4 regions of the Stenotrophomonas sp. YJH_SMC_64 genome follow, and region 2 is predicted to be linked to each of the others. Evidence: predicted binding sites of a transcription regulator. Region 2 holds the regulator's gene; each other region holds the start of a gene.

Region 1 (2,198 bases), on a different contig from region 2:
CAGCAGACCCGACGGCGCATCCGCAGTCCGCGCGGCTGACGGTGCGATGGCGGCGGGGGCAGGGGCCGTGTCGAGCGGCGCTACCGATCCCTTGGCCGGCGCCACAGCGGCTGCCGGTTGTGCTTCCGGCAGCGAGGCGGCTACCGGCTCGCCTGCATCGCGGCGCAGCCACCAGCCGGCCCCCAGTCCCAGCAGCACGCCCAGCACGATCAGCTGCGAAAGACGCATCGGCTCACTCCTGCATCACCACGGGGACGGAGGTATCCACCGCATCGGCCACGCGCAGCGCATCCCAGTTGGTCATGCGCACGCAACCATGTGACTCGGTCTTGCCGACATGGCCGGGCTCGGGCGTGCCATGCAGGCCGTAGTGTGGCTTGGACAGGTCGATCCAGACCCGGCCGACTGGATTGTTCGGGCCCGGCGGCAGTGTCGCCTTCTTTTCGCCCTTGCGCGCATCCCAGAACAGCTTGGGGTTGTAGTGGAACGGCGGGTCGCGATACACGCCCAGGATCTTCCATTCGCCGATCGGCAGCGGATCATGCTGGCTGCCGGAGGAAACCGGCACCTGAGCGATCACCTTGCCTTGCGCATCCAGCAGCTGCAGGCTGGAATCGGACTTGTCGACGACCACCTTGGCCGCCTTCGGTAGCGGCGATGGTGCGATATTGGGCACCTGGATGCGGTTGCCCGCCTTGCTCAGATCCACGCCCGGATTGAGCAGCTTCAACAGCTCAGGGGATGCGTGGAAGCGTTCGCCCAGCGACTCTTCGACGTTGTTGAAGCCCAGCGATTTCAGTTTGGCCTGTGCGGCGGGGCCCTTCGGCACCGCCTGGAACGGCCCGGCGACATCCTCGCTGGTCAGCGTGTAGCTGGCCAGGGGGGTGACCGTATCAGCCTGCAGGGCCTGCCAGGTCGCGTCGTCCAGTTCACCGGTGACGGTCAGGCCGTGCGCTGCCTGGAAACCCGACACCGCGCGCCGCTGGTTGCTGCCCACTTCACCGTCGATCTGGCCGGGCGAGAAATTCGCGCGATCCAGCAGCACCTGGGCATGCAGGGCGGAACGTGCTGCGGTGTCCGGTCCGGCCTTCTCGGCGATGGGGGCGGGCAGTCCAGGCGGCGGTGCCTGCGCGAACGCCGGCGATGCCAGCAGCGAGAGAGCGAGCAGGGTGGATCGGTACACGGGTAATGGCATTGGGAACTCCAGCAGATGACGCCACCACCTTGCCTGCAGGCCGCGCCGAGCCGCCGTGAAAGAGATCTGACGTCTGCATGAGCAGTCGGGTCGTTGCGCCACCGTCCCCGCGCGGGTGCCGCCGGCCAAGGGCTCACCAAGGTGAATGGTGCCCCACGCCGTTGGCGGTTGGCGATCAAGATTGCCTGGCGGGCCGCCGATAACGCCACATCCCCCCGTTTTGGATGTACCGATGAACTACTTGAGGAATGTCAGGGTTGCCTGGCGTCTTGGGCTGGGCTTTGGCCTGTTGCTGCTGTTGGTTGCGGCCGTGGTGGCCACCGGCGCCACCGCCAGTGTCGTGCAGAAGCGCGCGATGCAGCAGGTGGTCGATGTCAGCGTGGCCAAGGTGCGCCTGTTGTCGCAGATGCTCGATGCCAACAACCAGATGATGGTCGTTCGCCGCGAGATGCTGATCCGCCAGGGCGATGACCGTGGCCATGATGAGCAGCGCATCGCCGATCTGGTCAAGCGCTATGAGGCCAGTTGGACGGCCTACCAGGCGCTGCCCAGCGACGCCGAGGGCAAGGCCATTGCCGAAACCATCGCCGCCAAGCGTGCCATCGCGCGTCCGCTCAACAAGCAGACCAGCGAACTCATGGAGCAGGGCGACTACCCGGGCGCCGTGGCGCTGACCCTGGGCCCGGTGCAGGAAGCCGCCAACGGCTGGAACAAGGCGCTGTCCGATGGCGTGGACTTCGAAGAGAAGGAAAGCCGTGAGGCGGCCGCCGAGGCGATCCGCCTGGGCGAGCGCAGCCTGCTGCAGCTGCTGGTGCTGGGCGGCGTCGCGCTGCTGGTGGGCATCGGTGCCTCGGTGATGATCGGGCGCAGCCTGACCGGCCCGTTGGCCCGCGCGGTGAACGTGGCCGAACGCCTGTCCAAGGGCCAGCTGGACCAGGAGTTCCGCCTTGGCGGCCGCGATGAACTGACCCAGCTGGGTGAAGCCATGGCCAGCGTGCGGCAG
Region 2 (2,198 bases):
TCCGCCAACCTGGCGGTGGCACTGGCCGGGATGGGCAAGCGCACGCTGCTGCTGGACGCCGACCTGGGCCTGGCCAACATCGACGTGATCCTGGGGCTGAACCCGACCTTCACGCTGGCCGACCTGGTCGCCGGCCGCTGCTCGCTGGACGACGTCATCGTCGAAGGCCCGAACGGCGTGCTGGTGGTGCCGGCCGCGTCCGGCCGCCGGCACATGGCCGAGCTGGCCCCGGCCGAGCACGTCGGCCTGGTCAACGTGTTCTCCGAGCTGGAACGCGAACTGGACATCATGGTGGTGGACACCGCCGCAGGCATCACCGACGGCGTGCTGACCTTCTGCCAGGCCGCGCAGGACACCGTGGTGGTGGTCTGTGACGAGCCGGCCTCGATCACCGACGCCTACGCGCTGATCAAGGTGCTGTCGCGCGAACGCGGCGTGGACCGCATCCAGGTAGTGGCCAACATGGTGCGCGACCCCAACGAGGGCCGCGTGCTGTACGAAAAGCTGACCCGCGTCTGCGAGAAGTTCCTCGCCGATGTCTCGCTGAACTACCTGGGCTGCGTGCCGCAGGACGACTGGCTGCGCCTGTCGGTGCAGCGCCAGCAGCCGGTGGTGAAGGCCTACCCGTCCAGCCCGGCCGCGCTGGCGATCACCGAGATCGCGCGTCGCACCGCACGCTGGCAGGCGCCGACCGAACCGCGTGGCGGCGTCGAGTTCTTCCTCGAGCGCATCCTCAAGCAGCGCGGGGTGGCCGCATGAAAGGCGCAGCCCAGTACAGGGAAGTCCAGCGCTCGGCGGCCAACGAGGTCATCGCCCAGCATTCGGACCTGGTGCGGCGCATCGCCCACCACCTGGCCGCGCGGTTGCCGGCCAGCGTTGAAGTGGACGACCTGATCCAGGCCGGCATGATGGGCCTGATAGAAGCGTCGCGCAGCTACGACGCCGACCAGGGCGCCTCGTTCGAGACCTATGCCTCGATCCGCATCCGCGGTTCGATGATCGACGAGATCCGCCGTGGCGACTGGGTGCCGCGCTCCGTGCACCGCCGTGCACGCGATGCCGCCGCCACCATCCGCCGCCTGGAACAGAGCAGCGGCCGCGCCGCCAGCGCCACCGAAGTGGCCGCCGCGATGGAGATGCCGCTGCCCGAATACCTGCGGTTGATGGAAGACGCCGCACGTGGCCAGGTGCTGAGCCTGGAGTCGCGCATCGAGGACCAGGGCGAGCTGGACACCGTCGCCCAGGGCGGCCCGACCCCGCAGCAGGTGCTGGAGCGTGGTGAGTTCGGCCGCGAGCTGGGCAAGGCCATCGGCCACCTGCCCGAGCGCGAACAGCTGGTGCTCTCGCTCTACTACGAGCAGGAACTGAACCTGAAGGAGATCGGCGCGGTGCTCGGCGTGAGCGAGTCGCGGGTCTGCCAGATCCACGGCCAGGCGGTGCTGCGCCTGCGTGGCCGGCTCAAGATTTTCGAGGCGGCGGACGCCGGCCTGGAAGAATGAACATGCCCGAGGCGGCTGCCCCCGGCCGCCCGGAATGAACAACAAAGGAACTCTGCTTTGAACAAGAACATGCGCATCCTGATCGTCGATGACTTCTCGACCATGCGTCGGATCGTCAAGAACCTGCTGGGCGATCTGGGCTTCACCAATACCGCCGAAGCCGAGGACGGGCATGCCGCGCTGTCGCTGCTGCAGAGCCAGCCGTTCGATTTCGTGGTCACCGACTGGAACATGCCGGTGATGACCGGCATCGAGCTGCTGAAGGCGATCCGTGCCGATGCCAAGCTGAAGACACTGCCAGTGCTGATGGTCACCGCCGAAGCCAAGCGCGAACAGATCATCGAAGCCGCCCAGAACGGCGTGAACGGCTACATCATCAAGCCGTTCACTGCGCAGACGCTGGAAGAGAAGCTCGGCAAGATCTTCGAACGCCTGGCGGCCAGCGCCTGATGGATACCACGGTCGACAAGAGCGCCCTCTCCCTGCGCCTGCAGGAAGCCCTGGACGCACTCGAGTCCGGTGACGAGGCCGCCTGGCGGCAGCGCATCGACGGACTGGTCGCGCTGCGTACGCAGCCGATGATGAGCGGCCTCTCGCGGCTGGCCCGCGAGCTGGGGCAGGCACTGGGTGAGCTGCCGACCGTGCCCAGCGAGGCCGGTGAGCTGGACGACGCCTGCGCACGCCTGGACCACGTGGTGG
Region 3 (2,198 bases), on a different contig from region 2:
GATTCCACTCGGACGTCAGCCGTGCGTCGAACTCGCGGCGGTTGGCCACGCCGGTCAGGCCATCCTGCCGCGCCAGTTGATCCAGTGCTGCCTGGCGTTCCAGAAGATCGGTCTGCAGCAGGACGCTGCGCAGGCCGAAGCCAAGGGTGGCTACGACGAAGCCGGCAACGGCCAACGGCCGCGCATGATCGACCACCAGCGTGCCGACCACCAGCAGCAGCAATGGCAGGATGATCGGACCGGCGGCCTGCACCGTCCTCGCCAGCCGCGGGTGCGGCGTTGTGCCTGCGTCCGGCGCCGTGTCCAGCGCCAGGCAGGCGATCAGCAGGAAAGGTATGTCAATCAGCAGATCGTTGAACGCACCGAATGCATCGTCGGACGTGTAATGGTTGATGTAGTAGGCCACCAGCAGATAGGCCATCGCGTACAGCGCCAGTGCGCGGAAGAACCTGCGCCGTTCGGGCACGTCGCCGGCCAGCCATCGCACCACGGCGAACGCGGCGATACACAGGTTCTGGATGTCGAACATGCGCTGCATGTTGGACATCGCATGGGCGTCGACCTCGACACGGGCGGCGAACGATGCGGTGTGCACGAAGAACAGCACACCCAGCAGCGCCGCCATCGCCGCGTCGATCAGGCTGATGCTCAGGCGCTCGCGGCGTGCCCGCGCCAGGATGAACACCAGGGGCACGCCATACAGCACGTACAACAACAGGCTGACGCGTGGGGTGAAGTCAGCCCGGCCGGCACCCAGCGCATCCACCATGTTGAACGTCATGCCGCCGGCCCACAGCAGCAGTGCCATCGCGGTAGAACGCCAGCCCAGAGCGGCGCGGTCACGTTGCGCCCGCACCAGGCACGCGGCGGCGGCCAGCAGCGGTGCGCCGGTCAGGAAAACGAAGGAGCCTACCCCGGCGGGGCCAGGCCACAGGGCCAGCACCAGGCCATGGCACAGCACATACAGCAGCGCCAGCACTACCGGCATGCATCCCCCCGATCCGCAAGGCCGTCTACGCGCACGATAGCGCGCCGGCACGCCACAGCGGCGTGATCCACTGCGGCAAAACGACACTCCGAGTGCACCGCGATGGTAGTGCCGGCCGCTGGCCGGCAAACCCAATGAATCACAGGGCTGCAGGTTGCCGGCCAGCGGCCGGCGCTACCGGAAAGCCCTCAGCCCTGCAGGGCGCGGGCGTGGTGGGCGATGTGCTCGCCGATGAAGCTGGCGATGAAGTAGTAGCTGTGGTCGTAGCCGGGCTGCAGGCGCAGGGTCAGCGGATGGCCGGCGGCGTCGCAGGCCTGCTGCAGGCGCTGCGGCTGCAACTGGGTCTGCAGGAACTCGTCCGCCTCGCCCTGGTCGACCAGCAGCGGCAGGCGCTCGTCAGCCATAGCGATCAGCTCGCAGGCATCCCATTGCGCCCAGTCGGCCGGGTTGTCGCCCAGATAGGCATGGAAGGCCTTCTGCCCCCACGGCACGTGGCTGGGCGCGACGATCGGCGAAAACGCCGACACGCTGCGATAGCGCCCGGGGTTACGCAGCGCGATCACCAGCGCGCCATGGCCGCCCATCGAATGGCCACTGATCGCGCGCGCGTTGGTCACCGCGAAGTTCGCCTCGATCAGCGCCGGCAGCTCCTGCGCCACGTAGTCATGCATGCGGTAGTGCTTCGCCCACGGTGCGCGGGTGGCATTGAGGTAGAACCCTGCCCCCTTGCCCAGGTCGTAGCCCTCGGCATCGGCTACGTCATCACCGCGCGGGCTGGTGTCGGGCGCGACGATGATCACACCGTGCTCGGCCGCATAACGCTGCGCGCCGGCCTTGGTGATGAAATTCTGCTCGGTGCAGGTCAGGCCGCTCAGCCAGTACAGCACCGGCAGCTTCTGTGTTTCCGCCTGCGGTGGCAGGTACACGGCGAACTGCATGTCGCAGCCCAGCGTGGTCGAATGATGGCGGTAGACGTCCTGCCAGCCGCCAAAACATGCGCGGTGTTCAATGCGTTCCATGGTGCTCTCCTGCGCGGCGCGTCAGCGCACGCGTGCTTCTGGTAGATGCCGACCTTGGTCGGGTTATCCACGCCCGGCGTGGATGCCTTGGTTGATCCGTTCATCCAGCTGTGCCAGCAGGCGCAGCAATGATTCGACGCCAGGCTGGCCGTCCAGGTTGCGATACGCCGCCACCGCCACGTCGCTGCGTG
Region 4 (2,198 bases), on a different contig from region 2:
TCGCTGCGCAGTTCGCGCAGGCGGCTGCCGGTGCGCTGCAGGGCGGTGGCGATCTCTTCGTCGAATACGCCGCCATTGCGGTGCAGCAGTTCCTGCAGGGCCACCGCTTCGCGGTTGATCGCGGTCAGGCGGTCCAGGTGGGTGTGCACGCCGCCCAGCGCTTGGGTGGCGATGTCTTCGAACTGCAGGGCGCGCACGGCTTCGGCTACGCTGCCATCGATCGAACGGGCGCACTCGGACACTTCGCGCATGCCGTCACCCAGCGAGGCGTTGATCTGCGCGACGTTGTCGAGCATCGCCGCCGCTTCCTGGCGCGCTTCGCGGGAGCGGTCCATGTCACGCGAGGCCATGTGCGAGACCGTCTCGCGCACCTTGGCGATGGCGTCCTTGGAGCTGTGTGCCAGCTTGCGGATCTGCTCGTTGAAGGTGGTCGAGCGCTCGGACAGGTTGCGCACTTCGTCGGCGACCACCGCGAAGCCACGACCGGCTTCACCGGCACGTGCCGCTTCAATGGCAGCGTTCAGGGCCAGCAGGTTGGTCTGGTCGGCGATCGACTTGACGTCCTCCAGCAGCGCGAAGATGCCATCAAGGTGCTGCGCCATCTGGTCGATGTGCTGCACGGTGGTGCTGCTCTGGCCGCTCACCTGTTCCAGCGCTTCGACCAGCTGTTCCATGCGGTGGCTGGCGTGCTGGGCGAAACGGGCAACGTCGAGGCCGGCATTGCCTTCGTCACCGGCGCGGTCGACGATGCGCGACAGGGCCTGGCTCTGCTGGCGAGACTTGCGGTTCATCGCATCGAAGCTGCCACCGAGGCTGGAGACGGCCTGGCGGATCAGGTCACGGGCGCGTTCCACTTCGCCGCGCGAACCCTCGATCTCGTTGCCGACGAAATTGCGCAGTTCGGTCAGCAGCTGGTCCTGCTCACGCAGGACACGGGCGTGTTCCGGGGAACGGTGTGCCTGGGCGCGGGTGGTCCACCACGCAAAGCCGAGCCAGCTCAGCGTCATCGTGGTCAGGATCGCCCAGCGCAGGGCGGCCGGCCATTCGAAACCGATGGCGAAGGGGAGCAGCAGGGTCAGAGCCAGGGGGGCGGCCAGACGGATGAAAATGCGTGAGTACATGGACGTTCTCGGGAGGTGCACGGAGGATGTATCGGCCGTACCCCCTTTCTCTTTAACGTCGATATGCCTCGAAGTGCATTCTGAATGCGCCGGTTTTCCGGCGCCTTGGCGGCTTCGGGGTCAGAGCCCTTTCCGTGCTGGAAAGGGATCCGACCCCACACCCTCAGGCCAGCTGCCGGTCCACGGCCTCGATCATCGCCTTTCGCCCGAACAGGAAGTCCCAGTAGCTGCCACCCAGCTGCCGCCACAGCACCGCCGCGCGCACCGCGGCCAGCAGCAGGGCGCGGATCTCGGCCACCACGCCAGCCTGGCCCAGATAGTGCGGGTTGCCCTGCACCATGACCCGCGGCTTGAGGTGGCTGATGGTGTCGGCGTAAAGGCCTCCCAGGTTGGCCAGCACGTCCGGGTGGCCGCTGTCGCCCAGTTCGTTGGCCTGGCGCTGGGCCCGCTCGATGCCCGAGGCGACCTTGTTCACGGTGGCGCCATCCTGAACGAAGCGGCGCTCCAGCTGCAGCACCGACAGGGCCAGCTTGGGCAGGATCGGGTCCTGGCCCTGGCTGCGGAAGTAGTTGTGCAGCAGGCGCAGGCCGGACTTCAGTGCATGGCGGTCACCGAACACCTCCTGCGGCGAGGACGCATCGACACGGAACACGCTGTCCACGGCGGTGCGCACGGCGGCGGCGTCGGAATGGCCGGTATCGGCGATACGGCGTACCTGCTGCAGGGCCTGGGCAATGCCGGCCAGGGCCAGGACGCGGTCGTCGACAGTGAAACTCATGCAGCGATTACCTCAAAAGGGGAAGGGGTGGTGCGCAGGCGCTGTTCCAGCGGCGCATCGGTGGCGGCGATCACCGCGCCACCCAGGCACACGTCACCGTCATACAGCACCAGCGATTGACCGGGGGTAACGGCGCGCTGCGGGCGCGCGAAGGTGACCAGCACGCTGCCATCGTCCAGCACCTGGACCGTACACGGCTCATCGGGCTGGCGGTAGCGGGTCTGGGCGGTGCATTCGAAGCGCCGTGCCGGCGGCGAACCGGCGATCCAGTGCGCGGTTTCCGAACGCAGGCGCTCGGA

The links. Region 2 encodes FliA, which starts transcription of late flagellar genes. Its sites were predicted from a motif close to TAAAGTTTNNCNNNCNNNGGCCGATAA; they were not measured.
Region 1: the regulator FliA is predicted to act here: its motif matches at 1,372-1,398, upstream of AC5P9L_RS18035 (methyl-accepting chemotaxis protein).
Region 3: the regulator FliA is predicted to act here: its motif matches at 1,097-1,123, upstream of AC5P9L_RS07725 (GGDEF domain-containing protein).
Region 4: the regulator FliA is predicted to act here: its motif matches at 1,150-1,176, upstream of AC5P9L_RS10880 (methyl-accepting chemotaxis protein).

Annotation. Positions count from the first base shown of each region.
Region 1 is NZ_JCAFUN010000017.1:85,376-87,573, reverse strand. Features, by position in the region: gene AC5P9L_RS18045 (M23 family metallopeptidase) at 1-228, opposite strand, end outside; gene AC5P9L_RS18040 (L,D-transpeptidase family protein) at 233-1,195, opposite strand; gene AC5P9L_RS18035 (methyl-accepting chemotaxis protein) at 1,428-2,198, shown strand, end outside.
Region 2 is NZ_JCAFUN010000021.1:11,301-13,498, reverse strand. Features, by position in the region: gene AC5P9L_RS19645 (MinD/ParA family ATP-binding protein) at 1-759, shown strand, start outside; gene AC5P9L_RS19640 (RNA polymerase sigma factor FliA) at 756-1,499, shown strand; gene cheY (chemotaxis response regulator CheY) at 1,557-1,949, shown strand; gene AC5P9L_RS19630 (protein phosphatase CheZ) at 1,949-2,198, shown strand, end outside.
Region 3 is NZ_JCAFUN010000006.1:56,159-58,356, reverse strand. Features, by position in the region: gene AC5P9L_RS07725 (GGDEF domain-containing protein) at 1-988, opposite strand, end outside; gene fghA (S-formylglutathione hydrolase) at 1,177-2,007, opposite strand; gene AC5P9L_RS07715 (YqcC family protein) at 2,071-2,198, opposite strand, start outside.
Region 4 is NZ_JCAFUN010000009.1:8,401-10,598, forward strand. Features, by position in the region: gene AC5P9L_RS10880 (methyl-accepting chemotaxis protein) at 1-1,121, opposite strand, end outside; gene hflD (high frequency lysogenization protein HflD) at 1,285-1,899, opposite strand; gene mnmA (tRNA 2-thiouridine(34) synthase MnmA) at 1,896-2,198, opposite strand, start outside.